Regions from separate parts of the Pseudoalteromonas sp. NSLLW24 genome, predicted to be linked through region 4. Evidence: predicted binding sites of a transcription regulator. Region 4 holds the regulator's gene; each other region holds the start of a gene.

Region 1 (8,014 bases), on a different contig from region 4:
GACTTGCTCCGTTAATGACTCGATTTAATGTGGGATCTTTATCGGAGTTGGTTAGTAAAACTCTCGGGCCTCACGAGCGGCAATTAAGAGCCGCAGTGGTTGATGCAATGACCACAAACGAAACGTTATGGTTTAGAGATCAATACCCGTTTGAGTTGCTCCAAAACAAGCTCTTCCCTGAGTTTAAAGACTTAAGAAGGCCTTTAAAAATTTGGTCTGCTGCCAGCTCATCAGGACAAGAACCCTATTCAATAGCTATGTCAGTAGCTGAATTTAATACTAAGCAACCTGGTGTGCTTCGTATGGGCGCACAAATTATTGGTACCGACATATCTAATACCATGCTTGATATGTGTAAAAATGCAGAATATGACGCGCTTGCACTTGCCAGAGGGTTATCTGCAGAGCGTCGTAAAAAGTTTTTTAAAGACAGCGGCAATGGTATGGCACAAGTAAACGATACAATAAAAAAACAAGTTAGTTTTAGGCACCTGAATTTGCTTGATTCTTACGCGTTAATGGGCAAATTTGATATTATTTTTTGCCGTAATGTACTTATTTACTTTGCGCCTGAAATAAAAGCTAAAATTATTAATCAGTTTGCACAAGCATTAAACCCAAAAGGGTACTTATTTTTAGGCGCGTCAGAGTCCCTAACTGGCCTAAGTACTGAATTTGATATGGTTAGATGCAACCCCGGTATCATTTACCAAAAGAAATAATTAAGTTAATTCATTTCCCTAAAACGACGCACCAAGCGTCGTTTTTCTATTTAGATACATAGCCTTATAAAAATATAACACTTCCTAATATTAATGGCTTATTTTTTGCTTTATTCATGGGTAAGTCAATTTTTTGGAGAAGGTTATGGCTATCAGTTTTGATAAAGCATTAGGTGTGCATCCGCAAGCCATGTTGATCCGTTCACAGCGAGCTGAATTAATTGCAACTAATATAGCTAACGCTGATACGCCTGGCTATAAAGCAAAAGATATTGATTTTGCCTCTGCATTAAAAGCGGCAAGGTCAACCCAGCAAAGCGGCAATACTATGGTAAGAACTAATGATAAACACATTGGTGGAGGTACTCATAGTATGGGAAGTTCAGAATCATTTCGTATGCCAAATCAATCAGATACAGGTGATGGTAACTCGGTTGATATACAAGTGGAACGAAACTTGTATACACAGAATGCTATGGAGTATCAGGCCAGCTTGCAATTTTTAAGCGGCAAATTTAAAGGCCTGAATAAAGCTCTCGGTAGTCAAGGATAAAAATTATGAGTTTATATAATGTTTTCGATATTGCAGGTTCGGGTATGAGCGCACAAAACGTTCGCTTAAATACTACAGCTAGTAATATTTCTAATGCTAATACCATTAGTTCATCTCAAGACAAAACGTACCGAGCGCGCCAACCTGTATTTGCGGCTGAACTAACAAAGGCTTCAGCATCAGTAAGTAACCAACAGGGCTCCGCAGTTGGTGTGAAAGTTTTGGGCATTGTTGAAAGTAATGCACCATTACAAATTGAATATAACCCAAACCATCCAAGTGCGGATGAAAATGGCTATATCTATAAACCCAACGTCAATGTTGTAGAGGAGATGGCAAATATGATTTCTGCCTCTCGTTCTTACCAAACAAACGTGCAAGTTGCTGATGCAGCAAAGCAAATGCTAAGTAAAACACTGTTGCTAGGGCAGCGGTAACCGAGGGTAGGTTATGAGTAACGATATTAGTACATCTTCATCCTATTTAGACTCTATACGCTGGCAAGAATCGCAAGTAGCGACCAGTGATAATGAGAGTGATGCGTTAACACAAGAAGACTTTTTCTCTTTGTTAACTCAGCAATTATCGTTTCAAGATCCCAGTAACCCTGCGGATAACGATCAAATGATTGCGCAAATGACTAGTTTCACAATGGCGCAAGGCATCAGCGATTTAAATTCAAATTTTGATAGCTTAGCGTCTTCTATGACATCAAATTCAGCATTGCAAGCATCAACACTTGTTGGCAAGCAAGCTTTACTTGAGTCAAACACCCTGGATTTAAATGAAACGGGTGATGCCAGAGGCTCTGCAGTGGCAGAAGAAGCCGTTGATAACTTAAAAATTAAAGTGACAGATGCATCAGGTCAGCTAGTAAGAACTATTGATATGGGTTCTCAATCAGCAGGTGCAGTACGTTTTGCGTGGGATGGCAAAAATGAAGCCGGTGAGCGTTTACCTGAAGGTGAATACTCAGTAACCGCCGAAGGAAGTACTGACGGCGAATTTTCAAGCTTGCCCATTGCTACATTCAAGAACATTGAAAGCGTTAATATTAATGGCTCAAGTGGCATTATTATTAACACTAAAGAAGGTGCGGTTAGGCTGACAGATGTAGCAGAAATCGCGTAATAAATTTTAGTATTTTTCGCCTGCTAGCAGGCCACAGACTAACAGGTTAGAGGTGAATTATGAGCTTCAATATTGCATTAACCGGCCTTGCTGCCGCGCAAAAAGATTTAGACGTAACGGCAAATAATATTGCAAACGTTAATACCACAGGTTTTAAAGAGTCACGCGCTGAGTTTGCCGATGTTTACGCTTCATCAGTATTTAGCTCTGGTAAGACTAAAAATGGTGACGGTGTGCAAACAACCATGGTTGCGCAGCAGTTTCATCAAGGCTCACTACAATTTACAAATAACTCACTTGATTTAGCAATCACTGGTGAAGGTTATTTTGCGATGACCGACGATTTATCTTCGCAAGATTTAACATATACACGTGCAGGTGCATTTAAGCTTAACCAAGATAACTTTATGGTTGACGCAAAAGGTAACTTTTTACAAGCATTCCCAGTTGATTCATCTACAGGTGATACAACGTCGGTAAGTTTGAGCACAACTGATCCAATTCAAATCCCTGATTCGTCTGGTTCACCTCGCGCAACAGAAAATGTATTTTTGTCGTTTAACTTAGATGCAACGGCGGATCCAACAGGTCTAGATTTTGACCCTACGTCTAGTGGTACTTATAACTCATCTACGTCAACAACGGTATATGATTCACTAGGTGAACCACATATTTTACAATACTTTTTTGCTAAAGAAGATGATGCCGCAGCAGGTGGTACAGATAACAGTTGGGAAGTATACGCAACACTCGATGGCAAAGTAGTTGATGGCACAACTGGTGGAGAACAAACAACGACACCTTATACACCACTAACTACCCTAGGTTTTAACTCAAGTGGTTTACCATCAACAACAGGTGGTGTGGCAAATACAAATACAACTACTTTTGATGAAATACTGCTACCAGCGGGTTCTGGTGCTGGTTTATCAACATTACTAGACAATGGTGCAACTTTCCCAGGTACTGGTATTGAGCTTAACTGGCGCGATGAAAATAACACGGCAGGACGTATCCCAACTCAGTATTCAAGTGGTTTTGAAGTAAAAGCACTCGATCAAGATGGTTCAACGGTAGGCCGTTTAGCCGGAATTGATATAGGCACAGACGGTAAAATTGTCGCTTCTTACAGTAATGGTGACTCAACATTCCTAGGCCAAGTGGCTATGGTACGTTTTCCAAACTCACAAGGGTTATCACAAGTGGGTGATACAAGCTGGAAGCAAAGTATTGATTCAGGTGAACCTGTAGCGGGTGAAGCAGGTTCGGGCACGTTTGGTGGAATTAACTCATCAGCGCTTGAGCAATCAAATACAAATCTTACTAATGAACTTGTAGACTTAATCACTGCACAGCGTAATTACCAAGCAAACTCACGTGCGCTTGAAGTTAACTCAACTATTCAGCAAAGTATTTTGCAGATTCGATAAGCTAAACCCCATTAAATATATTAGGCTGCATTTTTGCAGCCTTTTTTATAAGCCCTCTTTGTAAGCCCTTCTAAATACCTCTCAATGTTGCGTCAAATTTAATCTGGCACCTATTTTGCATTTATAAGTTCAGAGATTTTTTATGTGAGTCGATACTATGGACAAAATGGTCTACATTGCGGCCTCTGGCGCTAAGCAAAGCCTACAAGGGCTTGCTTTAAAAGCCAATAATTTGGCAAATGCAAATACAACGGGTTTTAAAGCCGACTTTGCGCAAGCACGTTCTATGCAAGCGTTTGGCGAAGGTTTGCCTACACGTGTATTTTCAATGCAAGAGCGTCCGGGTTCTAACATGGTATCGGGTGGCATTGTTCAAACCGGGCGAGACTTAGATATCGCAATGAGCGATAACGCATGGCTTGCAGTGCAAGATGCCTCCGGTAATGAAGCTTATACAAAAGTGGGTACGTTAAACATTACTGCTCAAGGCATGCTCGTAACCAGCCACGGTCGTCAAGTTATTGGCGAAGGGGGACCTGTTATTTTACCTGTCCCAGTCGAAAAAATAGGGTTTAGCCAAGATGGCGCTATTCAAGTTCGACCGCAAGGCGCTCCCGCTAACTTTTTAGAAGAAATAGACACGCTTAGAGTGGTAGAAGCAAATAGCTCACAGCTCGAAAAAGGTAACGATGGTTTATTTAGACCAAAAGCAAATGTAACAGTAGATACCTCTGCCAATGTAAAAGTTTTAAGTGGTTCGCTTGAAATGTCGAATGTGAACCCTGTTCACGAAATGGTCGACATGATAAGCCACCAGCGCCAATTTGAATTACAAGTGAAATTAATGAAAACAGCTGAAGAAATTGACGAGCGTCAAGATCAGTTATTACGCATAGTTTAACTTTAAAATGAGGACACGATTATGAATCCAGCATTGTGGATCAGTAAAACTGGGCTAGACGCTCAACAAACCGATATATCGGTTATCTCAAATAATTTAGCGAATGCGAGTACCGTAGGTTACAAAAAAAGCCGCGCTATATTTGAAGATTTACTTTATCAAAATATTAATCAACCAGGTGGTCGTTCATCGCAAGATACCGAAATGCCGTCGGGCTTAATGTTAGGTGCGGGTGCTAAAGTTGTAGCTAACCAAAAAGAGTTTACGCAAGGCAACATGTTGACCACCGAAAACTCACTAGATTGGATGATTTCTGGTGAAGGCTTTTTTGAAGTACTGCAACCAGATGGCAATATTGCTTATTCGCGCAACGGCCAGTTTACTACTGATGGCGATGGCCGAATTGTAACATCGGGCGCTGGTTACGTTATTCAGCCAGAAATGAATGTACCTGATGATGCGCAATCAATTACGGTTTCGCAAGACGGTGAAGTATCTGTGCGTGTTGCAGGCCAAGCCGATAACGTGGTCATTGGTCAGCTGACTATTAGTGATTTTATTAATCCGTCGGGTCTTGAGCCAATCGGTCAAAATCTTTATACCGAAACCGCTGTAAGTGGTGCGCCGGTACAAGGTAACCCGGGTGTTGAAGGGTTAGGTAGCATTATTCAAGGCTCACTAGAAACTTCAAACGTAAATGTAACTGAAGAGCTCGTAAACCTAATCGAAACTCAGCGTATTTACGAAATGAACTCAAAAGTAATTTCGGCCGTTGACGAAATGATGAGTTATATCAATCAACAGCTTTAATAGAGTAGGGGGAATTATGCGTAATATTATTTTATTTGCAGCGGGCACATTATTTTTAAGTGGCTGTATGTCTACGCAAAATAGTGAAGTAGTGCAGGACGACCCTTACTACGCACCTATGTACCCCGAGCCTATTTTAGAGCCGCTGGTAGCCACAGGTTCATTGTTTAATACTCATACATCAAACGACTTATATTCTGATAAAAAAGCGCTACGTACTGGCGATATAATTACGGTTAAATTGCAAGAGTCTACTCAAGCAACAAAAGCCGCTAAAACAGAAACAGACAAAGAAACCGACGCAAGCTTAGACCCCGTTATTGGATTAGGTGGTCTACCTGTAAATATAGGTGGCGATAGTATTCAGTTTGGTATTGGTAGTGATTCGTCGTTTACGGGTGATTCAAAATCAAACCAGTCAAACAGCTTAGTGGGCGATATTTCGGTTAATGTAATGCGCGTTTTACCTAACGGTAATTTAGTTATTCGCGGTGAAAAATGGCTAACGCTTAATACCGGTGAAGAGTTTATTCGTTTAGAAGGGCTAGTACGCCCTCAAGACGTAAGCGCCGATAATACGGTTGAATCAAATCGTATTGCTAATGCACGTATTCAATACTCAGGTAAAGGGCAAACGCAAGAAGCGCAAAGTCCTGGTTGGCTTACACGTTTCTTTAGCAGTTCGCTGTTTCCATTTTAGAGGGTAACAACATGAATAGCCTTAAAGCTTTATGTTTAGTTGTGTTATTAGGTTGGCAGTTTACTGCCAGTGCTGAGCGCATAAAAGATGTGTCTATGGTTGAAGGCGTACGCTCTAACCAATTAGTTGGTTATGGCTTAGTGGTTGGCTTGCCGGGCACTGGCGAGCAAAACTCATATACACAACAAAGTTTTAGAGGCATGTTGAACAGCTTTGGTATTACGCTACCTTCAACTCAAAGTCCTAAAATTAAAAATGTTGCCGCTGTTGCTGTGCATGCAGAATTACCCGCATTTAGAAAGCCCGGGCAAACAATAGATATTACGGTTTCTTCCATTGGTAGTGCAGGCAGTTTACGTGGTGGCACTTTATTACAAACTTTTTTAAAGGGTGTAGACGGTAACGTGTATGCAATTGCACAAGGTAGTTTAATTGTGGGAGGCCTAGGCGTAGAGGGCCTTGATGGAAGTAGAGTCGTAATTAATACTCCTACAGTTGGACGAATTCCCAATGGCGCAACAGTTGAACGCACCGTAGAAAGCCCGTTTATGCAAGGCGATTACATTACCTTCAACTTAAACCGCCCAGACTTTACAACGGCAAAACGCCTAGAAAAAACAATTAATGACTTAGTCGGCCCAAATAGCGCACAAGCAATTGATTCTGTTTCTATTCGTGTCATAGCACCACGCGATGCATCCCAGCGTGTATCGTACTTATCAACACTCGAAAACTTAGAATTTAAGCCAGCTGACATGGCCGCTAAAATTATAGTTAACTCGCGTACAGGTACTATTGTTATTGGTAAAAATGTAACCCTACAGCCTGCTGCAGTGACCCATGGCGGTTTAACAGTCACCATTGCTGAGCAGCAAAATGTAGTGCAGCCAAATCCGCTAGCAAACGGTGATACAGTTGTCACGCAGCAAAGTATTATTGATGTAAACCAAGACGACTCGCGCGCTTTTGTATTTAACCCAGGGGTAAGTCTTGACGATTTAGTTCGCGCAATTAACGAAGTAGGCGCAGCGCCTGGTGACTTAATGGCTATTTTAGAAGCGCTAAAAGAAGCGGGCGCAATTAATGGTCAGTTGATCGTTATTTAAAAACTAAAGCAAGTAACGTGTCACTCAAAGCTCTATATCTATTAAACAAAGATCTAGAGCTCTTTTATTTACAGTAACTTAAAATTATTATTTTTATCTTCCTTGTTTTATCGGTAGTGGCTCAATTTTTGCATTTTTAACTACATTATTCATTTTGTGTCAAAAAGCCGATGGAAACTAATCACCTCGATAAACAAAACTTTTTTGATTTAGGCAACTTAGATTCACTTCGTAAAGAAGCCTTAACGAGTGGCGATGCATCAACTGATGCTTCCAAAGCTGCGCTCAAAAAAGCGGCCGCACAATTTGAAGCTATTTTTACGCAAATGTTGCTCAAAGGAATGCGCAAAGCTAACGAAGCATTTGAAGATAAAGACAGTCCATTTAATTCAAGTGGCGTAAAGTTTTTTGAAGAAATGCACGATCAGCAACTTTCTACAGAGCTTTCATCAAATGGCTCGTTAGGCCTTGCCGATTTAATTGTTCAGCAGTTATCGCCTGAGTCTAAAAACTTTATGCCAGGCTCTGTGCTTAGAACAACCAACGATATTTTTAGCGATACGCAAGTCGGTTCCGCTCTTCCTCATGAGCAAAAAAATAAGCAACCCGATCTTATCGTTAAGAGTACTAAAGCCGATATTGCTGAGCCTAAAGTCGATAC
Region 2 (8,014 bases), on a different contig from region 4:
CGATCTGCGCAAGCAAGCAAGTTGGCTTTCGCATTTGGTTGATACCATGCCAGCAGGCGTGGTTGTACTTGATGGCAAAGGGTTGATTGCAAAAGCGAATCAAATAGCGATTGATATGCTTGGCGAGCCACTTGAAGGCGAACGCTGGTTTAATGTTATTCAGCGCTCTTTTAGGCCACATCAAGATGATGGCCACGAAGTGTCTTTAAAAGACGGGCGCCTAATAAAGCTTGATATTACTGCTTTAGCACCAGAGCCTGGGCAACTTATTTTAATGACGGATTTGACCGAAACTCGCCGCTTACAAAAACGTGTTGCACATATGCAGCGATTAAGCGCGCTGGGTAAAATGGTTGCGTCACTGGCGCATCAAGTCCGTACGCCGCTCTCAGCCGCTATGCTTTACGCCGCTAATTTAGGATCAAAACGCTTACCCGAAGCATCTCGCGATAACTTTCAAACAAAGTTAATGTCGCGTTTAAAAGATTTAGAAACTCAAGTAAACGACATGCTGTTATTTGCTAAAAGTGGCGATCAGCAAGTTGTTGAGCAAGTTTCAATGCAGCAGCTTTTAACAGAAGTTAAAGCAGGTGCTGATGCGATGGTTGCACTTAATGAAAGTGAGCTGGATGTAAGCTTACCAGAGCCAGATATACAAATAGTCGGTAATAAAACGGCATTGGCCAGTGCTATTCAAAATCTTGTGCACAATAGTATTCAAGTTATTGGCGGCGGTGCAAAAGTAAAAATTAGCGCACAAAGAGATTTAAAAGATTTAGATATGGTTCGTATTAGTGTGAGCGACAATGGCCCAGGTGTTGATTTAAGCCAAAGCGATAAAATTTTTGAACCATTTTTTACTACAAAAAGTCAGGGCACAGGTTTAGGGCTTGCGGTAGTAAGTTCGGTAGCTAGTGCGCACCAAGGTCGTGTTGATGTGACTAATAATACGCAGGGTGGTGCCTGCTTTAGTTTGTTACTGCCTATTAAGGCAACATCTAAACTAGAGGGTTCATTATGAGTAACACTATTTTAGTTGTCGAAGATGACGCAGGGCTTCGTGAAGCCTTAATAGATACCCTTGAAATGTCGGGTATTGAATGTGTTGCAGCGAGCAGTGCTGAGCAAGCAATGTTACTGCTTAAAAAAGATCAATTTTCGCTTGTTGTAAGCGACGTGCAAATGGGCGCAATGAGTGGCCTGGATTTACTACGCAGTATTAAATTAAACCACCCTGATTTACCTGTATTGATGATGACGGCGTACGCCACAATTGACGATGCGGTAGAGGCGATGCGCCTAGGTGCAATTGACTACATGGCTAAACCATTTGCACCTGAAGTGCTGTTAAATATGGTGAGTCGTTATTTGCCTGAAAAAGCAAAAGAAACCGACGGACCTATTGTTGCTGACCCAACTAGTATTCAATTATTGGAGCTTGCGAGTAAAGTAGCACGCTCTGATGCAAGTGTAATGGTACTTGGCCCAAGTGGTTCAGGTAAGGAAGTACTTGCTCGTTATATTCATGATAAGTCAAGCCGTTGTAATGAGCCATTTGTGGCGATTAACTGCGCGGCTATTCCTGAAAATATGCTTGAAGCCACGTTATTTGGTTATGAAAAAGGAGCTTTTACGGGCGCGATTCAAGCATGTCCGGGTAAGTTTGAGCAAGCACAAGGCGGCACTATTTTACTTGATGAAATTACTGAGATGGACTTAGGGCTACAAGCAAAGCTGTTACGCGTACTGCAAGAACGTGAAGTAGAGCGTTTAGGGGGGCGTAAAACAATTCAGCTCGATGTACGTATTTTGGCAACCAGTAATCGTGATTTAAAAGAAGCCGTGTCTGAAAATCAGTTTAGAGAAGATTTATATTACAGGCTTAATGTTTTTCCACTAATGTGGCGACCATTGTGCCAACGCCCTGGCGATATTATTGTATTGGCTAAGCATTTAATTGAGCGCCATATAAGTAAAAGCAAAGAGCCTATGGCATATTTAGATAAAGGTGCCGAGCAAAAGTTATTGGCTCACGCGTGGCCTGGTAATGTGCGCGAGCTTGATAACGTTATACAGCGTGCACTTATACTGCGCACGGGTAACACAATAAATGAGCATGCTATTTTTATTGAAAACTTAGCAGCTAATAACTTTGTTATGGAGCCATCATTGGCGCCGGCGCAAACAGTATCGTCAACAGAATTAGCTCACGCAGATAAAGGCGTTGATAAAAGCACGCTAAGCTCTGCATATTATGATGAAAAATCACATGCCGAGGTTGAACCTAAGCAGGGCTTGCTAGCGGCAGACACCGGTAGCTATAAAGATGAGCTTAAAGACAAAGAGCATCGTATTATTTTAGAAACCCTTGCACGCTGCCAAGGCAAGCGTAAAGACGTTGCCGAAACATTGGGCATAAGCCCACGAACTTTACGTTATAAACTAGCGCAAATGCGCGATTTAGGTATTTCACTTCCAGCATAACCTCCTATAAACCCTAAGTTTGCGCTGCGAACTTAGGGTTGTCAAAACTCTGACTAACACAAATTAAAGTTAACCTATTGTATTTTAATGATTAATTATTTGGCATGCTTTGTGCTTTATTACTTGTAAGAGTTCACTGCGTGTCAGAGATAAATTATGAAAATTCAAAACAGTGCTGTATTTCAAGAAATGCAATCAATGGCTTTAGAAGCCGGCCGTAATAATCAAATAAATAAATTGCCGACTCAAGTTCAGCCTACTTCTACTTCCCAGTTTGGCGACATGCTAAGTGATGCATTAAATACAGTGCACGGTCTACAGCAAGATGCAGGTCAAAAAGTAAAAGCGGTTGAGATGGGGGATCGAAGTGTATCGCTTGCTGAGGCGATGATTGCTTCTCAAAAATCGTCAGTTGCTTTTGAGGCTACAGTACAGGTTCGTAATAAACTTGTTGAAGCTTATAAAGAAATCATGAACATGCCTGTTTAATTAGGTAGTGGAGAATTATTGTGGCGCAATCTAACCAATCTACAGACCTAGCACTTGCTGGTGGCGGTATTGACCAAAGTGGTGGTGATGATCAACAAGAACAAAAGTCAGGCTACTTAAGTGCTTTAAATGGTGTTGATGTATTGCGCCAAGTAACATTGGTTATAGCATTGGCTATTTGTTTAGCTATCGCGATTTTTATTATTATTTGGGCTCGTCAGCCAGATATGCGCCCGTTAGGCAAAATGCAAACTGAAGAGCTTATTCAAACGCTCGACTTTTTAGATGCGCAACAAATTGAATATCAACTAGATGGCAACGTTGTGTCGGTTGATGAAAGCGAATACCAAAATATTAAATTGTTAATGACCCGCGAAGGGTTAGAGCAAGGGCCAGCGTCGGGCTCTGATATAATTATGCAAGATATGGGCTTTGGTGTAAGCCAACGCTTAGAGCGCGAACGCCTAAAACATGGCCGCGAGCAACAACTTGCCCGCACCATTGAAGAGCTTAATAATATTACTCGCGCTAAAGTATTGTTAGCCATTCCTAAAGAAAACGTATTTGCCCGCAGAGAGAAGAAACCATCAGCTACAGTTGTATTAACGCTTAAGCGTGGTCGCTCACTCGACCGTGAAGAAGTAGACTCTGTTGTTGATATGATTGCCTCGGCAGTACAGGGTTTAGAGCCTATGCGAGTTACTGTTACCGATCAAAATGGTCGATTATTAAATTCAGGTTCGCAAAGCTCATTAGCAGCACGCTCTCGTAAAGAATACGACTTAGAACGTAAGCGCGAACAAGAGTACCTTGAAAAAATAGACAGTATTTTAATACCGGTTGTTGGGCTTGCAAACTATACAGCTCAAGTTGATTTGAGCATGGACTTTAGCTCGATTGAGGAAACTCAAAAGCGTTATAACCCAGACCTACCAGCGGTTAGAAGCGAAACCACATTTGAAGAAAATAACATTGGCGGCCTAGCTGTTGGTATTCCAGGTGCGCTTACAAATCAGCCACCGTTAAACTCGAACATTCCTGAGGTTGCGGGGCAAGGTGGTGCAGGCACAGCTACGTCACCAACACGCAGCCACAAAGAAGCCACGCGTAATTATGAACTCGACACTACAATTTCTCATAAGCGTCAGCAAAGTGGTGTAATACGTAGAATAAGCGTATCAGTTGCTGTTGACTACATTGCTAAAGTGGGAGAAAACGGTGAAACAACCATGACTCCACGCTCGGTAGAGGCATTGTCAAATATTCGTCGCTTACTACAAGGTGGTGTAGGTTTTGATATGCAACGTGGTGATGCACTTGAAGTCGTAACAGTGCCGTTTGTACGTGAAGAAACAAATTTAGCAATAGAAGTGCCACTGTGGGAACAAGACTGGTTTATGAAAATAGCCCGCCTTGTATTAGGCGCCTTAGTTATCATTGTATTGATAATGGCAGTAGTAAAACCAATGCTTAAACGCTTAATTTACCCAGACGATACACTAGAAGAATACGACGAAGATGCATTAAGTTCAGGCGTAGATATTGGCGACAACACGCTTGATATGCTAAATAAAGACTTTGATTCTGCTTCGGTTGGTTTCTCAAGTGATGGTACACTGCAGTTACCGGATTTACATGGCGACGAAGATTTACTTAAAGCAATTCGTGCCCTTGTAGCTAACGAACCAGAACTATCATCACAAGTAGTCAAAGCGTGGTTAACAGAAGATGACTGATCAAGAACAAAAACAACTCCCGCCAGCCTTTGATGTTGATAAGCTAGATGGGGTAGATAAAGCCGCTATATTACTTTTGAGTTTATCAGAAGAAGATGCCGCGCAAATCCTTAAACACTTAGAACCTAAACAGGTGCAAAAAGTGGGTATGGCGATGGCTGGGTTACAGGATTTATCTCAAGCTAAAATTAGCGCTGTACACAACTTGTTTATAGAACAAATTCAAAGCTTTAGTACCATTGGTTTTCAGTCAGAAGACTTTATTAAAAAAGCGCTTACAGCAGCCCTTGGTGAAGACAAAGCCGCTAGCCTTATTGACCAAATTGTTATGGGCTCAGGCGCTAAAGGCTTGGATTCATTAAAATGGATGGACTCTAAGCAGGTAGCAAACATTATTCGTAATGAGCATCCACAAATTCAAACCATTGTATTATCGTACTTAGAGCCAGAGCAGTCTGCTGAGATTATTGCTCAGTTCCCTGAAAAAGTACGCTTAGATTTAACCATGCGTATTGCAAACCTTGAAGAAGTTCAGCCGGCAGCACTGCAAGAGCTAAACGAAATTATGGAAAAACAATTTGCCGGCCAAGCAGGTGCACAAGCCGCTAAAATGGGTGGCTTAAAAGCAGCTGCAGATATTATGAACTACCTAGATACTAATGTAGAAGGGCAGTTAATGGACTCTATTCGTGAGCATGACGAAGAGATGTCGCAGCAAATTCAAGACTTAATGTTTGTGTTTGAAAACTTAATGGATGTTGAAGACCGTGGTATTCAAGCAATCCTACGAGAAGTACAACAAGACGTATTAATGAAAGCAATTAAAGGCACCGACGATGCCCTTAAAGATAAGATACTGGGCAATATGTCTAAGCGTGCAGCCGAAATGCTTGCTGATGATTTAGAAGCTATGGCCCCGGTACGTATAAGCGAAGTAGAAGCGGCGCAAAAAGAGATTTTATCAACAGCGCGTCGTTTATCTGACTCAGGTGAAATTCAGCTGGGCGGCGGCGGTGGCGAGGAGTTCCTGTAAACCATGAGCAAACTCAAAGGACGCACACTTCGGGCTGATGAAGCAGATGAATTATTAAAAAACTGGGCTATTCCGGATGTAGCACCAGATGAGAGCAGCTTTGGCAATCGCTCTACGGCTTACGGCACACCGCTTAGTGAGTTGTACAAAAAAGAATTAGCCGAAGAAATGCCTATTGATGAGCCACAAGAGCCAGAACTCCCTGCGCTTACCATGGTTGAGCTTGAACGCATTAGACAAGACGCGTACGAAGAAGGCCTTAAACAAGGTCATGAGCAAGGCTACATAGACGGCTTTGAAAAAGGTGTTGGTGAAGGTAAAGAAGCAGGTTACAAAGAAGGCTTAGAGCAAGGTAAAACACAAGGCCTTGAAGATGTAAAACCATTAATTGAAGAGCAGTTAACAAGTTTAAAAGCCATTTTAGAGGGGCTAACTGCACCGCTAGATAAAGTGGACGAACAAGCTGAAAAGCAATTAGTACAACTTGCTAGCATGTTGGCGGAAGCTGTTATTTATCAAGAAGTAAAAACATCGCCTGAAGTGATATTACATACGTTAAAGCAAAGTATTGATTCACTTAATGCGGAGCAAGAAAAAGTACGAATCCATTTAAACCCCGAAGATTTAGAACTCATAAAAGAGAGCTACGGCGAACAAACCATTATTGATAATAACTGGCAATTAATGGCAGAGCCCACTCTTGAGCGCGGTGGCTGTGAAGTTAAAACAGCGCAATCGTCACTCGACATGACCCTTAAAACACGTGTCAAAGAAACGTTGGATAGTTTTTTGCATAATAGTGGTATCTAACTATTTTATTGGCGTGTTATGTCAACTCAACGTGCACCTTTAAGCGAACGCTTATCTCAATATAAACAACATATTAAAACCCCGGCGCCTGCTGTGGCAGGTATTTTAACGCGTGTTGTTGGCCTTACCCTTGAGGCTAGAGGCTTACGTGCACCCGTTGGTAGCCAATGTAAAATAGAAACTATGAACGGCTTTGTAGACGCCGAAATAGTCGGTTTTAACGATCAAACTTTGTACTTAATGCCTAACGACCACATCTCTGGTGTATTACCTGGTGCGCGTGTTATTCCTCAAGTAAATAATTTAGGTTTACCTGTAGGGATGAGTTTATTAGGCCGCGTGGTGGATGGTTTAGGGCGACCGCTAGATGGCCTTGGTAAAATTAATGCTGAGCATCATTTAAAGTTTGCGCAAAATACTATAAACCCGCTTTCAAGAAGACCAATCACTAAGCCTATGGATGTAGGTGTGCGTGCTATTAACTCGGTTATCACAGTAGGGCAAGGCCAGCGTATGGGCTTGTTTGCAGGCTCTGGTGTAGGTAAATCAGTACTACTGGGTATGATGACCCGAGGTAGCGAAGCTGATGTCATTGTTGTTGGCTTAGTGGGGGAGCGTGGCCGCGAAGTAAAAGAATTTATTGAAGAAATACTTGGTGTAGAAGGGCGCAAACGTTCAGTTGTTGTCGCAGCGCCTGCTGATTCATCACCACTTATGCGTTTAAAAGGCTGTGAGAGCGCCGTAACTATTGCAGAGTATTTTAGAGATCAGGGTTTAAACGTATTACTGTTACTCGATTCGGTAACGCGTTATGCAATGGCGCAACGTGAAATTGCACTTGCTGTTGGCGAGCCGCCCGCTACAAAGGGTTATCCGCCTTCGGTGTTTGCTAAATTACCTGCGCTGGTGGAGCGTGCTGGTAATGGCGGTGAAGGGCAAGGTTCAATTACCGCCTTTTTTACGGTGTTGAGTGAAGGCGATGATATGCAAGACCCTATTGCTGATGCAGCGCGAGCTATATTAGATGGCCACATTGTACTATCGCGTGATTTAGCTGACAGTGGGCACTATCCCGCTATAGATATTGAAAAGTCGATTTCGCGTGTTATGCCTCAAGTTGTTTCTGAGCCGCATATGCAACAAGCCCGAGTGCTTAAACAAGTGTATTCAATGTATCAACAAAACAAAGACATGATTACTTTAGGCGCTTATCAAAAAGGGACCGATCAAATGCTCGACCAAGCTATAAATATGATGCCAAGAGTAAATGCATTTTTACAACAAGGTATGCGAGATGTCATTAGTTACGATGATGGTCTGCAAGGTCTTGCTCAGTTACTAGGACAAGCATAATGGCTAAAAACAAACTCGATTTATTGCTCAAAATTGAAAATGATAAAGAAGAAAATTTGCGCATGAGTTACTTACAAGCTAATCAAAACTTGCAATCGAATCAACAAAA
Region 3 (8,014 bases), on a different contig from region 4:
TTCAAGCGGCAAAGTAGTAATAGCATTACGCCCTTTTGGTGTAATACGACCCTGAGGAGATAGCTTTCTATATCCTTTATTAATCACTAAACGTGGGTTTCCATCTGCATCGTATATCAGCGCTAATGCATCACCGGGGTAAATTAGGTGCGGGTTGTCAATTTGTGGATTCATTTGCCAAAGTTCAGGCCATAGCCAAGGCTCATCTAAATAGATGCCAGAAATATCCCAAAGTGTATCGCCTTTTTTTACAACATACTGTTTTGGTGCATCTTTTTTTATTTTAAGCACGTCAGCAATTGCGGGAAACGCAGCACTTAACGTAAGCATGATTGCAAGTAATGGAGATTTCATTGAGCTTCCTTGTATTGTTTTTTCATTATTATTGCCCAAAACCTGTTAAAGGTGAACGCGAATGGCTAAAATAAGAGCATACAATACCCTAAATTAAGCACAAGTGAAAAAGGTAACTATGGCTAGGTTAGAAGTTTTAAGATTTCCAGATGAACGTTTACGTACTATAGCAAAAGATGTTGCACAAGTTGACGACACAGTACGCCAAATTGTAAAAGACATGCTAGGGACAATGTACGATGAAAATGGCATTGGACTTGCGGCCACGCAAGTAGATATTCATCAACGAATCGTTGTTATTGATGTATCAGAAGAGCGCGATGAGCCACTGGTATTAATTAATCCACAAATCATTAAAAAAGACGGCTCTACCGTTAGCGAAGAAGGCTGTTTATCAGTACCTAACTCGTATGCAAAAGTAGACCGCGCTGAAACAGTAACAGTCGCTGCACTTAACGAAAACGGTGAAGAGTTTGTACTAGATGCAGATGAATTACTGGCTATTTGTATTCAACACGAACTAGATCACCTTCAAGGTAAGCTGTTTATTGATTACTTATCTCCATTAAAGCGCCAACGTATTCGTAAAAAGCTTGAAAAAGAAGCTAAATTTGCAGATTAGTAATAAGTACCTTAGGAAAACTCAGTGACTCAACCATTACGCATTATATTTGCCGGTACGCCGGACTTTGCAGCACGTCATTTACAAGCGCTGATACAAAGCGAACACCAAATAGTGGGTGTATATAGCCAGCCAGATCGCCCTGCAGGTCGTGGTAAAAAATTAAAAGCCAGTGAAGTGAAAGAGCTAGCGCTTGAGCACAACTTACCTGTTTTTCAGCCACAGTCATTAAAAAATGATGAAGCACTAGCAGAGCTAACAAGCTTAAATGCCGACATTATGATTGTTGTAGCGTATGGCTTAATCTTACCTAAAGCTATATTAGAAGCCCCACGTTTGGGTTGTTTAAATGTGCATGGCTCTATATTACCGCGCTGGCGCGGCGCTGCACCTATTCAACGCGCAATTTGGGCAGGTGATGAGCAAACCGGCGTAACAATAATGCAAATGGATGAAGGGCTAGATACCGGCGATATGTTACATATAAGTCGCTGCCCTATTAGCACGACAGAAACTAGCGCTAGTTTATATACAAAGCTTGCTGAGCTAGGTCCAGACGCGTTAATTGAAACCATTAATAAATTAGCTAATGGCGAGATCACCCCTGAACCTCAAAATGATGAACTTGCTAACTACGCTAAAAAGCTTTCTAAAGAGGAAGCTAATATCGATTGGTCAATGAGTGCACTGCAAATTGAGCGAAACATTCGCTCTTTTAATCCATGGCCAGTGTGCTTTACCCAAATGGGTGGGCAAACAGTAAAGATTTATCAAGCGCAGGTTGTGCTGCAATCAGGTGATCCTGGGCAAATTTTATCAAGCGACAAAAATGGCGTAGTAGTGGCGTGTGGCGAACACGCTTTATGTATTACGCAATTACAGCCGCAAGGTAAAAAACCAATGGCAATTAACGACTTTTTAAATGGTCGTAGTGACTGGGTTACCCCTGGCACAATATTAGGCGAAAACAATGAGTAATGTTCCAAACGTACGAGCGCTGGCCGCTGAAACTTTATATAACGTAGTTGATAAAGGCGCATCGCTTAATCAAGAACTTCCATTTGCAAGCCAAGGCTTGCCGCCTAAAGATAAAGCGTTGCTACAGCAAATTTGTTATGGCGTTTTACGCTACTTACCTAGCCTTGAAAATTACTGCCAACACTTAGTAGAGCAGCCATTAAAAGGTAAACGTAGAATATTTCAGTTTTTATTATACGTAGGTATTTATCAACTGCAGCATATGCGCGTACCACCACATGCTGCAATTTCAGAAACTGTAAACGCACTGGCTCAACTGCGCGCTTTAGGATTAAAAGGGCTGATAAACGCCATTTTACGTAGTTTTCAGCGCCAACAAGCAGAGCTTGAAGAAAAAGCGAAGCTTATTCCGGTATGTTTATACAACCATCCAAATTGGTTTATTAAACAGGTGCAAACAGCCTACCCAGATAGCTGGGAAGCACTACTTGAAGAAAACCAGCAACAAGCACCAATGTGGCTTCGTGTAAATCAAGCACAATTTAGCACGCAAGAGTACAGCGAAATGCTTAGCGCTAACGATATTGAACACACCTTAAACCCTGACTTTATTGATGGGATTAAGCTTGCCAAACCACGTGATGTATTTTCGTTGCCTGAGTTTGATACAGGTGCATGTTCAGTACAAGATGCTGCAGCACAGTTGGCAGCCCGCTTTTTAGAACCTAAAGCAGATGACTATATTTTAGATGCCTGTGCAGCACCTGGCGGAAAAACGTGTCATATATTAGAGCTTGCTGATGCTGATGTACTTGCACTTGATAGCGACTCAACTCGCCTTGAACGCGTTAAGCAAAACTTAACTCGTATTGGCTTAGGTGCAGACCTACAATGTGGCGATGCCTCACAACCACATACTTGGTGGGACGAAAAATTATTTGATCGTATTTTGCTTGATGTGCCTTGTTCAGCCACTGGCGTAATTCGCCGTCACCCTGATATAAAATGGTTACGTCGCGCATCAGATATCGAAGACTTATCTAAGTTACAAAACGATATTCTTGATAGCATTTGGCCACTGTTAAAACCAGGTGGCACATTGGTATATGCTACGTGTTCGGTTCTTCCACAAGAAAACCAACAGCAAGTTGCTAAGTTTTTAGCTAATAACGATGATGTAGAACATATACCTCTACACGAAAATGATACCGTAACAACTCCAGGTTTGCAGTTACTGCCCGGTGAAAGTGATGGATTTTATTACGCTAAGCTAGTTAAAAAAGCCTAATAGCCGTACACTAAATAGTTAGCCATTTATGAAACATTAAATGGCTATTTTTTTAATTAAATTATGATCAATACCACGGGTAAATAATGAAAATAATTATACTCGGTGCCGGGCAAGTTGGTGCTACGCTTGCTGAAAACTTAGTTGGCGAACAAAACGAAATTACCGTTGTTGATATAGACGGTAACCGATTACGTGAACTTCAAGATAAGTACGACTTACAAGGGGTTATGGGCCACAGTGCGCATCCTGATGTATTACGCCGTGCAGGTGCTGAAGATGCCGATATGATTATAGCGGTAACCAGTTCAGATGAAGTGAACATGGTTGCATGCCAAGTGGCGTACAGTATTTTTAAAACGCCCACTAAAATTGCCCGCATTCGCTCAGAGCAATATTTAAAATACCGCGAAAAACTATTTCAAAACGATGATTTACCAATCGATCATTACATTGCTCCCGAAGCACTGGTCACTAAGTATATTCGCCGTCTAATTGACTACCCTGGTGCTCTGCAAGTATTGCAGTTTGCTGATGGCATGCTCTCGTTAGTAGCCGTAAAAGCTTACTATGGGGGTTTATTAGTAGGTTATGCGTTATCTGCACTTAAAGAACATATTCCTAATGTAGAAACTCGTGTTGCCGCTATTTATCGTCAAGGTAAAGCAATCAAACCACTGGGTACCACCGTTATTGAAGCCGATGACGAAGTATTCTTTATTGCCGCTACAAAACATATACGCGCAGTAATGAACGAGCTACAAAAACTTGAGCGTTCGTACAAAAAAATTATGATAGCTGGTGGCGGTAACATTGGGGCAGGCCTTGCCCGCTCACTTGAAAAAAACCACACCGTTAAACTAATTGAACGCAGTAAAGAACGTGCCGAGCAACTCTCAGAAATGCTCGATAACACGGTCGTTTTTTGTGGTGACGCATCTGATCAAGAACTGCTCTCAGAAGAGCATATTGAACAAGTCGATGTATTTATTGCCGTAACCAACGACGATGAAGCAAACATTATGTCGGCCATGCTTGCAAAACGTATGGGCGCACAAAAAACCATGGTACTTATTCAACGTGGAGCTTACGTTGATTTGGTACAAGGCGGCGAAATAGATATTGCCATATCGCCACAACAAGCAACTATATCAGCGTTATTAACGCACGTACGCCGTGGTGATATTGTTAACGTGTATTCACTGCGTAAAGGCGCAGCAGAAGCCATTGAAGCGGTTGCTCATGGTGATGAAAACACATCTAAAGTGGTTGGGCGTGCGATTGCCGACATAAAACTTCCTGCAGGTACAACCATTGGGGCAATAGTACGTAATGACGATGTGTTGATAGCTCACGATGATACAATTATTATGTCGGGCGATCATGTCATCATGTTTTTAATCGACAAAAAACACATTACCGTTGTAGAAAAACTATTCCAAGTAAGTGCTATATTCCTTTAACTAGTTACTCTAATTAGTTAATTTAATACACAAAAAAGCCGCTGACTAAGGCGGCTTTAATGGAGTATGCTTAAATATTGATTACTGTACTTTTGAAAACTCTTCTTTAGAGATTTCACCATTACCATCAGTATCCAAATCATCAAAAATCTTTACAAGCTGAGGGTTAACCTTTGCTTCTTCCATTGTAATAGCACCGTTACCATCTGCATCAAAAGAGGCAAAATCTACTGCGGCATATGCTGCTGATGAAGATGCTAAAACGATAACTGCAAGTGTTGTATTTAATGTTTTCATAATAATATTCCTAGTAATATGGGAAGTCCTTTTCAAAGATCCCTGACTGTGAAAAATGTTTAATCTGAAAAGATTAATTAGTAATTAGCGAATTCTTCTTTAGAAAGCTCGCCGCTACCGTCGGTATCTAGCTCAATAAATTCAGCCATTAAATCTGTATCGACTGCCGCTTCGCTTGGGCTAATTGTGCCGCTACCATCGATATCAAGGCTGTCAAAATCTGATGCTGCAAATGCAGCGGAAGAAGATGCTAGTACTATAAGTGCTAATGCTTTATTTAAATGTTTCATAACTTAATCCTTCAATGTTCTATCAAAAAAATTGCTTCGTTTAACTTAAAACGTAATTTTCCACTTCCTTGTTATCCTCTTTCGTAAGCTCCCTTGCCTACTTAGGTGTCTTTGGCAACTCAGGATAAATACTTTTTAATTAAGCTTCTGAAAATTCTTCTTTTGATAACTCACCATTTTGGTCAGTATCAAGCTCAGAAAACATGCTCATTAGCTTTGCATCTACTGATGCTTCTGCTTGGCTAATTGTGCCACTGCCGTCTACATCCAGTGTGTCAAAATCTGTTGCAGCAAAAGCGGCTGAAGAAGATGCAATAGCGATAAGTGCTAAAGTTTTATTAATACTTTTCATAATATGTATCCTTCAAATTTATGTGTGTGCGATTAAGTATTTCACTTTGAATCACGATTTCGTTCAGTACACTTAGACTATTACAACTTAGATGCCAACATTTAAAAGCTATTAATTTTCAATAAGTTAAATATAAAACGTACAACAAGAAGGCGTTTTTAGAATAGTTATTGTTGCCCTTTAGCAACACGTTTTAAAGAGATGATATTAAAGTCATTAAAAACATATAGTTATGTTTATATAAAAAGATACATTTTTAAATGTACGGTTTTAAAAGGAGGGATTTAAAATAATAATTGAGATAAATTTTAACGAGGTAGCTTTAATAACAAAAAACAAGCTGTAAAAAACAAAACGTAATCAATTGTTTTATTTAAATAATAATTTTAATTATGAAAGAGAGAAAAAACATTTTATAAATACTGACATAAAATGCCTTTTTGTTGCAAATAAGCGAAAACCTATTTATTCAACGGTAGGCTCAAGCGCAGAAGGGTCTATAAAATGCTCTTTCATAAAGGCTTTCATTTCATCCTCGCTTGCTAGTAGCTTAATTCCACAGTGCACACCGGCGGCATGCTCTTTAACACTGCAAATTTCACCTTCAAAATCTTTATCACTGCTATTAAGTACGACAGTGCATTGCATATCTTTAATACTTTCAACTTGCTGATCGCCTCTAATATCAAACATTACACCAGTGAGTGAAATGTCTTTAATAAGGCCTTCAAGTACCCTATCGTCACTTAGCTTTAGCTTTGCAGGTAATAAGGTAGGTATGCGTGTTTGTGAGCGTAGCGCAAATAACTGCACTTGCTTTGGAAAGTTTATAAACACGAGTTTAGCGGGATGAGAGGCTACCGACATAATTTGCTGGCGAAACGCAATAACTTGCCCACCACTACCTTCAATAAGCGCTCTTACAACAACCATTACGCCATCACGTAAATAGTCACTCGCCGCAGGTAAACGCTTTGCATTGGGATAATTTAAAATAATAAACTGTTTATCGAGTAAACCAACTAATTCAGTTTTAACACGCTTACTGCTTGTAGGTGTTAATATTTCTAGGTCGACTAAGCTGCCTACACTTATATGCTTTAGCTTTTCTAAATTTGTTGGCATATCCCTTTCCCAATAGTTCGTAATTTAAAACTTAAGCCGCTCGTTTATCCACGCCAAAAAGTAGGCGTAAATAGCACTAATAAAGTAAATATTTCTAAACGACCAAACACCATTGCAATGGTAAGCAACCATTTAGCACCATCGGTTATAGCGCCATAATGCGATGCTACATCACCCAGACCTGGACCTAAGTTATTTAAACAAGCCGCAGTGGCTGAGAACGCAGTTATGTTATCCATACCCGTGCCCATAAGCGCTAACATAATAATAATAAACACCAATGCATACGCAGAGAAAAATCCCCACACGGCTTCTACTACTTTGTCTGGCAACGCCTTTCGACCCAGCTTGATTGAATATATAGCCCGAGGGTGCACCAAACGATTAAGCTCACGCACACCCTGCAAGTAAAGTAAGAACACGCGCACTACTTTCATACCACCACCGGTAGAGCCTGCACAACCACCAATAAAGCTCGAAAATATAAGTAAAATAGGTAAAAACAAAGGCCATGTTGAAAAGTTATCAGTAGCAAAGCCTGCTGTTGTACTCATAGAAACAGCTTGAAATAATGCCTGATCGAGGGTTTCATCGCCATTAGCAAATATTTCATTAGAGGAAAGTACGGTAAAGCAAATAACCACCAGCGCTAATTGAATACACAAAAACACCTTAAACTCAGGGTCTCGAATATAAACTTGTACGTTTCGACTCGCCACTGCAGCGTAGTGCAGGGAGAAGTTAACAGCGGCAATAATTAAAAAGAACACACAAATAAAGTTAATTACAGGGCTGTCAAAGTGCCCCATGGAAGCATCGTAAGTAGAAAAACCACCTATCGCGACCGTTGAGAATGCATGACATATCGCATCAAACCACTCCATCCCTGCTGCCCAATAAGCCAGCATACAAGCAATAGTCAGCGACACATAAATATACCAAAGGTGCTTTGCTGTATCGGCAATTCGCGGGGTCATTTTGGAATCTTTTACAGGCCCAGGTATTTCAGCGCGATATAACTGCATACCACCAACACCTAGCATGGGGAGTATAGCGACAGCGAGTACGATTATACCCATACCGCCAAACCACTGGAGTTGCTGGCGATAAAACAATACCGACTTAGGTAAGTACTCAATACCGGTAAGTACTGTAGCGCCGGTGGTTGTTAAGCCAGAGAATGCTTCAAACACCGCATCGGCGAGCGATAAATTAGGTTCTTGTAAAAATATAAGCGGCAAGGAC
Region 4 (8,014 bases):
ATTGCATGATTGACCAAAAACTACCTGTATCAACCCCCAGCCAATCTACACCCACTAAATGAGCGCCTATGATTGCTACGGCTGAAAATATCAATGCAAGCAATGGCATGCTTATAAAACCCGCCCAAAAGCGCGGTGCAATAATACGTTTTAGCGGATCGATTGCCATCATCTCAAGTGATGAAAGTTGCTCTGTTGCTTTCATTAAGCCAATTTCAGCAGTCAATGCGCTACCTGCGCGTCCTGCAAATAGTAATGCAGTAACAACCGGGCCCAGTTCTCGCAATAAACTCAGTGCCACTAACGGCCCTAAACTATCCTCAGCGCCATAACCAACTAATACGGTGTAACCTTGTAGAGCCAACACCATGCCGATAAACAAACCCGACACCATAATAATCAGCAACGATTGCGAACCGACCATATAAAGTTGGCGAACAAGTAACGGTGTGCCTTTTTTAAAATTAGGAACATGCGCAAGCGCACTAAATAGCATATAAGCCGAACGGCCAAGAGCCGCAAAACGTCCTAGCGTTTTATGCCCTAGCTTTTGAAATAAATCCAACATTATGCTTTTTCTCCAAGTAGTTCGTCTGCATAAGCTTGAGCCGGAAAATGAAATGGTACTGGACCATCCGACAAGCCTTTTAAAAACTGTTGAACTAAAGGAGATTCATGATTGCGCATTTCATCAGGAGTACCACAACCAATTACACCTTGATCGGCGATAATTATAACGTGATCGGCAATACTCATTACCTCTGTCACATCGTGTGTCACAATTAAAGACGATAAACTCAATACTTCGTTAAGCGACTTAATTAGCTTAACCAATACGCCCATCGAAATAGGATCTTGTCCTGCAAATGGCTCATCGTACATGATTAGCTCAGGATCAAGTGCTATAGCGCGCGCAAGTGCAGCACGCCTTGCCATACCGCCGGACAACTCAGAGGGCATTAAATCTTTAGCGCCACGTAGCCCAACCGCTTGCAATTTCATTAATACAACTAATCGAATAAGGTCTTCACTTAGCTTTGTGTGCTCTCTTATAGGAAATGCAATATTGTCAAATACCGACATATCAGTAAACAGCGCACCACTTTGAAAAAGCATGCTCATTTTAGTACGTGCTTCGTATAACTCTTTACGAGACATTTTAGGAATGCTGCCACCTTCAAATAAAATATCACCTGAATCTGGTTTAAGCTGACCACCAATTAAACGCAACATAGTGGTTTTGCCAATTCCGCTTGGCCCCATGATCGCAGTAATTTTACCTTTAGGAACGCTAAAACTCATATTTTTATATATAGTTCTATTGCCTCTCGAAAAGCTAACATCCTTGACTTCTACTATTGATTGCGACAAGTCGCTCTCCATAAAAATGTTCACTAGTGCGCCTATTTTAAAGCTTTTTTGTCAAAGATGGAAAAAACAATTCGTAAGATTTTGTAATACACCCATGAAAAGGATTATAAGACTCGCTCAAAACAGCTTAACCCCGGCTTAAATTTTTAAATTAGCTGTTTAAAAGCAGCATTGTTACCTAGTTGACCTTACTCTTTTATTTATACTTTCATCTTGGCTTTTGTTACTATTCGCGCCATCCGTATTTTGTATAACTGGCTTAACACAATGGTTACCTCGTTTGTTATTTTAATTCTTGGTTTTGCAGCTCTTGTTTGGAGTGCAGACAGGTTTGTTTATGGCGCTGCGGCTCTTGCTAAAAACTTTGGTGTACCTACACTTATTGTTGGTTTAACCGTGGTAGCTATGGGCTCTTCAGCACCCGAAATGATGGTTTCAGCCTCTGCCGCTCTGGCTAACAAAACCGACACAGCGGTTGGCAATGCTGTTGGCTCTAATATTACAAACATTTTACTTGTGTTAGGTATCACTGCTCTATTTCGCCCTCTTTCAGTTTCATCAAGTACATTAAAACGTGAAATGCCATTAGTGATGCTCGTATCTTTAGCTACTTGGTATGTGTTCTCAGATAACTACTTTTCATTTAATGAAGGTGTTGCACTTTTGGTTGGCTTTATCGTATTCATCGGTGGGTTAATTATTGTATCTATGCGTGCAAAAAACCAAGATGACCCATTTGTCTCAGAAGCCTGCGACGATGTACCAAACGATGTACCTACGAAAAAAGCGGTATTTTGGTTAGTTGTCGGCATGATACTCCTACCTGTTAGCTCTCATTTTTTAATAGGTTCGGCTGTCGATATTGCTAAATACTTCGGCTTAAGCGACTTAGTCATTGGCTTAACAATTATTGCCATCGGTACTAGTTTGCCTGAACTTGCCGCTTCGGTTGCAGGTGTACTTAAAAATGAAGATGATTTAGCACTAGGTAATATTGTTGGCTCAAACATATTTAATATTCTAGCGGTATTACCACTTGCCGGTATTATTAACCCTTCTGCCATTGACCCATCATTAGTAAGCCGAGACGTATTAATTATGATTGGCGCAACACTTGCTCTTATTATTATGTCATTGAACTTTAGAGGCACCCAACGTATCAATAGAGTAGAAGGCGGCTTATTGCTAATAGCATTTTTGGGTTACCAAGGGTATATTTTTAGTCAAGTAGGGTAAATGATGGCAACGCTAAATTTTATTGAACAAGGCCTTCGCGTTTTAGATGTTGAACGCCAAGCACTTAGTGATATTGCACAATATGTAGATGAAAACTTTCATAACGCGTGCCAATTAATGTACGACTGCGAAGGCCGTATTATTGTCATTGGTATGGGTAAATCAGGTCATATTGGCAATAAAATAGCGGCAACCCTTGCAAGCACTGGCAGTCCAGCATTTTTTGTTCACCCTGGTGAAGCAAGTCATGGTGATTTAGGGATGATCACTAAAAATGACGTGGTTATGCTTATTTCTAATTCAGGGGAGACCAGCGAAGTTTTAAATATCATTCCGGTTTTAAAACGACTTGGTGCCAAAATGATATCGATGACTGGCAATACGCAATCAACCATGGCGACCCTTGCTAATGTACATGTGTGTATTAAAGTAGAAAAAGAAGCCTGTTCATTGGGTCTAGCTCCTACATCAAGTACCACTGCAACGCTTGCGATGGGCGATGCCATGGCAGTTGCATTATTAGAAGCTCGCGGGTTTACAGCTGATGACTTCGCGCTATCTCACCCAGGTGGTAGTTTAGGCAAGCGCTTATTACTTACTTTAAAAGATGTTATGCACAGCGGCGCAAATACACCTATTATTAGCGTTTCACAAACAGTTAAAGATGCCCTTATTGAAATGTCTGCTAAAGGTTTAGGCATGACAGCCATTGTTGATGAAAATCAGCAGCTCGTGGGATTATTTACCGATGGCGATTTGCGTCGTATTTTAGAGCAAAGAATTGATATTCATACAACACAAATAGATGTTGTTATGACTAAGTCATGTACTACGGCTACACAAGATATTTTAGCCGCTGAAGCGCTTAATATTATGGAACACAAACGTATAAATGGCTTAATCGTCGTCAATGAGAAAAACCAACCTATTGGCGCATTAAACATGCAAGACCTATTAAAAGCAGGAGTGTTATAAATGCAATTTGAAGAACTCTATCAACCGCTGAGCGATGATGCAAAAGCACGCGCTAAAAAAGTAAAGCTACTTATATGCGATATTGATGGTGTATTTTCTGATGGCCGTATTTATCTTGGTAATCAAGGTGAAGAGCTAAAAGCATTTAATACAAAAGATGGTTTTGGCATTAAAGCGCTTATAAACAGTGGCTTTGAAGTGGCTGTAATTACTGGTCGTCATTCACAAATAGTGCAACAACGTATGAGCAGCTTAACCGTACAGCATATTTATCAAGGCCAAGAAAATAAGCTCATTGCCTATCAAGAATTAAAAGACAAACTCAACCTTAGCGATGAACAAATTGCTTATATCGGTGATGATGGTCCTGACATGCCCGTTATGGAATTAGTCGGCTTTGCTGTTGCAGTAAATGATGCCCATCCACTTATTAAACGTTTATCACACTATGTAACGCAAATGCCTGGCGGCTTTGGTGCAGTAAGAGAGCTCACCGACTTACTTATGCTTGAAAATGGTAAAGCATTGACTACACAAGGCACTAGTTCATGAATGCAGCGCGCATAATATTAAGCGTTTTATTCATTAGCTGTATGGTTTGGCTTTGGTACCCTTATTTTACACAAACAAATATTGTGCCTCAGACTGAGCCTGAAGTTATTGCCAAGCCTGATTACATAGCCATAGAACTCAAACAAACAGCCTATGACGAACAAGGTAAAATTAGCCACAAAGTCACTGCGGCTAAAATGGAGCTATATCAACAATTAGGTTTTACGTTTTTTGAAAAACCTATTTTTACTTTATATAACGAAAAGCAAACGTGGCAAATAAATGCAGACGAAGCAACATTATACGAAGACAAACAATTAATTTTAGAAGGCAATGTGGTTGCCAAAAACTTAACCGATAACGCCATGATAGACAAAATCAATGCTGATAATATTCAGGTAGATATAAAGCTATTAACAATGCGTTCGGAGCAACCCGTTATTATCACTGGACCCAATTTAAAAATCACTGGTAAAGGCCTAGAAGCCGACTTAAAAACCGAAGTGATAAAACTAATTAACCATACGCGAACCATATATTATGACCAATAAAATATTAAAATCACTTATTATTCCTACACTTATACTAGCGTTTAATAGTAGTGCTGCAGAGCAAAACACGCAACCGGCTGCAAATCAAATTTCAATAAGCGCCGATAAGCAAGAAGGCCAATTAAAAGCTAATGTCGGGATTTTTGAGAAAAACGTTGAAATTATTCACGGTAACCGCCGTATCACAGCCGACCGCTTAGAAGTACATAAACGCGATGAACTTGGCGATAATAAACAATTATTAATTGCTACAGGTAGCCCTGCGCACTTTGAAGAAAAGCAATCAGATGGCACGACTATGAGCGCCAGTGCTGACGAAGTACGTTATGATGTATCTAAGCGTTTTTTAACGCTTGTTGGTAATGCACAAGTATCGCAAGCGGGACAAAAAATAAATGCTAAAAGCATTACCTACGATATAGAGCAGCAGCTAATCAGTGCCGAAAAAGATGAAAACTCAACTGACCGCGTTCACACAATTTTAGTACCAATCGAGACTAAAAAAAGTAAAAAAAGCGACAAAGGTCAACCATGAGCACATTAAAAGCAGAGCTATTAGCAAAGAGCTATAAAGGCCGTGAAGTTGTAAAAAACGTCGGCCTTGAAGTCAAAGCTGGCAGTATTGTTGGCTTACTTGGCCCTAACGGCGCAGGTAAAACTACCACGTTTTATATGATAGTAGGACTTGTACCTAGCGACAAAGGTAAAATATCGATAGACGATAACGATATTACTCTTTTACCTATGCATAGTCGTGCTAGATTAGGCATTGGCTACTTACCGCAAGAGTCTTCAATATTCAGAAAGCTGACTGTTTATCAAAACTTAATGGCCATTTTAGAAACGCGCAAAGAGTTAAATAAACAAGCTAGAGAAGACACTCTCGATAAATTATTAGATGAATTTAGCATACAACACATTCGTGATAGCCAAGGTATGGCATTGTCGGGTGGCGAACGTCGTCGTGTTGAAATAGCACGTGCGCTGGCAGCAGATCCTAAATTTATATTACTGGATGAACCATTTGCAGGTGTTGACCCGATTTCGGTATTAGACATAAAGAAAATAATAGAACATCTTAAAAATCGTGGGATTGGTGTATTAATTACCGATCATAACGTAAGAGAAACCCTTGATGTTTGTGAAAAAGCCTACATTGTTTCTCATGGGGAGCTGATTGCATCAGGTACTCCAGAACACGTATTAAATGATAAAACAGTACGCGATGTTTACTTAGGCGAGCAATTTAGGCTGTAACATTTACGCCATGTCTTTAAGCATCTGCTAGTATTAATTATAACAACATAAAAGGATTGTTAGAGATACATGAGGCAATCACTACAGCTGCGCATGGGCCAGCAACTTACAATGACTCCACAGCTGCAACAAGCTATTCGTTTGTTGCAACTCAGTACATTGGATCTCCAGCAAGAAATACAAGAAGCTCTCGACAGCAACCCGCTATTAGAGGTTGAAGAAGCAGACTATTCAGAAGACGCTGCAGGTAAAAACGAGCAAAAAGCAGATACAGATGACATAACTGTTAGCGCATCTGCCGATGATGCTCCAAGCGAATACGAACAAGATAGTGGTGAAGCACTTGCAAAAGACACGCTAAGTGACGACATGGCTATGGATGTTAGTTGGGATGAGTACATGAGTGCCGCCCCAGCAGCATCATCGGGTCCGATGCCTGAAGACGAATCAATATACCAAGGCGCCTCTACTGAAACGCTCCATGAGTATTTAATGTGGCAGTTACAACTAACGCCATTTAGCCCTACAGACGAAGCTATTGCTATTGCTATTGTAGAAGCCGTCGATGACTCAGGTATTTTAACACTAAGCTGCGAAGAGATTTTAGAAAGCTTTAATCAAGAAAACGAAGATGATAACGAAGTCGAACTTGATGAAATTGAAGCTGTATTAAAACGCATCCAACTGTTTGATCCTGTAGGCATTGCTGCACGTAGCTTACAAGAGTGTTTGTGTATTCAGCTTAACCAGTTTGATAAAGAAACACCTTACATTAATGAAACAAAAATGATTTTAACCGAGCATATTGATTTATTAGCTGCTCGTGACTATCGTACATTAATGAAGAAAACTAAGCTCAAAGAAGAAGAGCTTAAAGAAGTAATGACATTAATACATACTCTTAGCCCTAAACCTGCAGATACTATTGTAAGAGAAGAATCTGAGTATGTTATTCCTGATGTGTCAGTTAAAAAAATTAAAGGCCGCTGGGTTGTTGAGTTAAACCCAGATAGCATGCCTAAAATTCGTGTTAATAGCCAATACGCGGCAATGTCTCGCACTGTAAAATCCAGTGGTGACAGCCAGTTTATTCGCTCGCATTTACAAGAAGCTAAATGGTTTATTAAAAGCTTAGAAAGTAGAAACGACACGCTATTAAAAGTAACAAATTGTATTGTTAAACAACAACAAGGCTTTTTTGAACACGGTCCTGAAGCCATGAAACCAATGGTTTTAAATGATGTTGCTGAAATGGTAGAAATGCACGAATCAACAATTTCGCGCGTAACAACCCAAAAGTATATGCACACACCCCGTGGTATATTTGAGCTTAAATACTTTTTCTCAAGCCATGTAAGCACCGAAAACGGTGGTGAATGTTCATCTACAGCAATCCGTGCGCTTATCCGAAAATTAATCGCAGCAGAAAACTCAGCAAAACCATTGAGTGATAGCAAAATAGCGGATATATTGGCTGAGCAAGGAATTAAAGTAGCGAGACGTACAATCGCAAAATACCGCGAATCTCTGGCTATTCCACCGTCAAATCAACGTAAAAGTTTGATTTAAGACGCAAAAAAAGAGGGTAATGCTTATGCAACTAAACTTAACTGGTCGTCACGTAGAATTAACCGATTCACTAAGAGACTATATTAATACCAAATTTGCGAAGCTAGAAAGACACTCTGATCATATTAATAATGTTCATGTCATTCTCGATGTAGAAAAATTAAATCAAAAAGCAGAAGCCACCATACACGTAAGCGGTGCTGAGTTATTTGCCTCTACAGAACATCAAGATATGTATGCCGCCATTGACTCGTTGATCGACAAGCTCGATCGACAAGTAATTAAACACAAAGAGAAGCTTGCTCGACACTAATATGATGAAATTAAGCTCACTTATATGCCAGGACTGCAGCAAAGCTGCGGTCCTTTTTAATAGCAAAAAAAGAATTTTAGAGTTCATTAGCGAACTTGCTCACGACAAACTTCCGTATTTACCGCAACAAGATATTCTTAATGCTTTAATGAGCAGAGAAAAATTGGGTAGTACAGGTATAGGGCGTGGC

Evidence for each region. The regulator sigma-54, encoded in region 4, starts transcription at its own class of promoters, with help from an activator protein. The targets are predictions, from matches to a motif close to GTTGGCACGNNNNTNGNNT.
Region 1: the regulator sigma-54 is predicted to act here: its motif matches at 3,939-3,957, upstream of I6E72_RS02340 (flagellar basal body rod protein FlgF).
Region 2: the regulator sigma-54 is predicted to act here: its motif matches at 2,583-2,601, upstream of fliE (flagellar hook-basal body complex protein FliE).
Region 3: the regulator sigma-54 is predicted to act here: its motif matches at 5,725-5,743, upstream of I6E72_RS17505 (EF-hand domain-containing protein).

Annotation. Positions count from the first base shown of each region.
Region 1 is NZ_JADYWQ010000002.1:172,329-180,342, forward strand. It holds gene I6E72_RS02315 (CheR family methyltransferase) at 1-722, shown strand, start outside; gene flgB (flagellar basal body rod protein FlgB) at 868-1,275, shown strand; gene flgC (flagellar basal body rod protein FlgC) at 1,281-1,712, shown strand; gene I6E72_RS02330 (flagellar hook assembly protein FlgD) at 1,726-2,406, shown strand; gene flgE (flagellar hook protein FlgE) at 2,466-3,836, shown strand; gene I6E72_RS02340 (flagellar basal body rod protein FlgF) at 3,994-4,737, shown strand; gene flgG (flagellar basal-body rod protein FlgG) at 4,759-5,547, shown strand; gene flgH (flagellar basal body L-ring protein FlgH) at 5,564-6,247, shown strand; gene I6E72_RS02355 (flagellar basal body P-ring protein FlgI) at 6,259-7,353, shown strand; gene flgJ (flagellar assembly peptidoglycan hydrolase FlgJ) at 7,524-8,014, shown strand, end outside.
Region 2 is NZ_JADYWQ010000002.1:193,583-201,596, forward strand. It holds gene I6E72_RS02415 (sensor histidine kinase) at 1-1,021, shown strand, start outside; gene I6E72_RS02420 (sigma-54-dependent transcriptional regulator) at 1,018-2,484, shown strand; gene fliE (flagellar hook-basal body complex protein FliE) at 2,641-2,973, shown strand; gene fliF (flagellar basal-body MS-ring/collar protein FliF) at 2,994-4,709, shown strand; gene fliG (flagellar motor switch protein FliG) at 4,702-5,742, shown strand; gene fliH (flagellar assembly protein FliH) at 5,746-6,552, shown strand; gene fliI (flagellar protein export ATPase FliI) at 6,571-7,905, shown strand; gene fliJ (flagellar export protein FliJ) at 7,905-8,014, shown strand, end outside.
Region 3 is NZ_JADYWQ010000021.1:7,149-15,162, forward strand. It holds gene I6E72_RS17470 (LysM peptidoglycan-binding domain-containing protein) at 1-354, opposite strand, end outside; gene def (peptide deformylase) at 473-976, shown strand; gene fmt (methionyl-tRNA formyltransferase) at 1,001-1,954, shown strand; gene rsmB (16S rRNA (cytosine(967)-C(5))-methyltransferase RsmB) at 1,947-3,242, shown strand; gene trkA (Trk system potassium transporter TrkA) at 3,329-4,705, shown strand; gene I6E72_RS17495 (EF-hand domain-containing protein) at 4,787-5,002, opposite strand; gene I6E72_RS17500 (calmodulin) at 5,080-5,292, opposite strand; gene I6E72_RS17505 (EF-hand domain-containing protein) at 5,432-5,644, opposite strand; gene I6E72_RS17510 (flagellar brake domain-containing protein) at 6,110-6,769, opposite strand; gene I6E72_RS17515 (TrkH family potassium uptake protein) at 6,814-8,014, opposite strand, start outside.
Region 4 is NZ_JADYWQ010000009.1:28,155-36,168, reverse strand. It holds gene mlaE (lipid asymmetry maintenance ABC transporter permease subunit MlaE) at 1-568, opposite strand, end outside; gene I6E72_RS11030 (ATP-binding cassette domain-containing protein) at 568-1,383, opposite strand; gene I6E72_RS11025 (calcium/sodium antiporter) at 1,639-2,607, shown strand; gene I6E72_RS11020 (KpsF/GutQ family sugar-phosphate isomerase) at 2,611-3,582, shown strand; gene kdsC (3-deoxy-manno-octulosonate-8-phosphatase KdsC) at 3,583-4,134, shown strand; gene lptC (LPS export ABC transporter periplasmic protein LptC) at 4,131-4,685, shown strand; gene lptA (lipopolysaccharide transport periplasmic protein LptA) at 4,675-5,220, shown strand; gene lptB (LPS export ABC transporter ATP-binding protein) at 5,217-5,942, shown strand; gene I6E72_RS10995 (RNA polymerase factor sigma-54) at 6,012-7,511, shown strand; gene hpf (ribosome hibernation promoting factor) at 7,537-7,824, shown strand; gene ptsN (PTS IIA-like nitrogen regulatory protein PtsN) at 7,829-8,014, shown strand, end outside.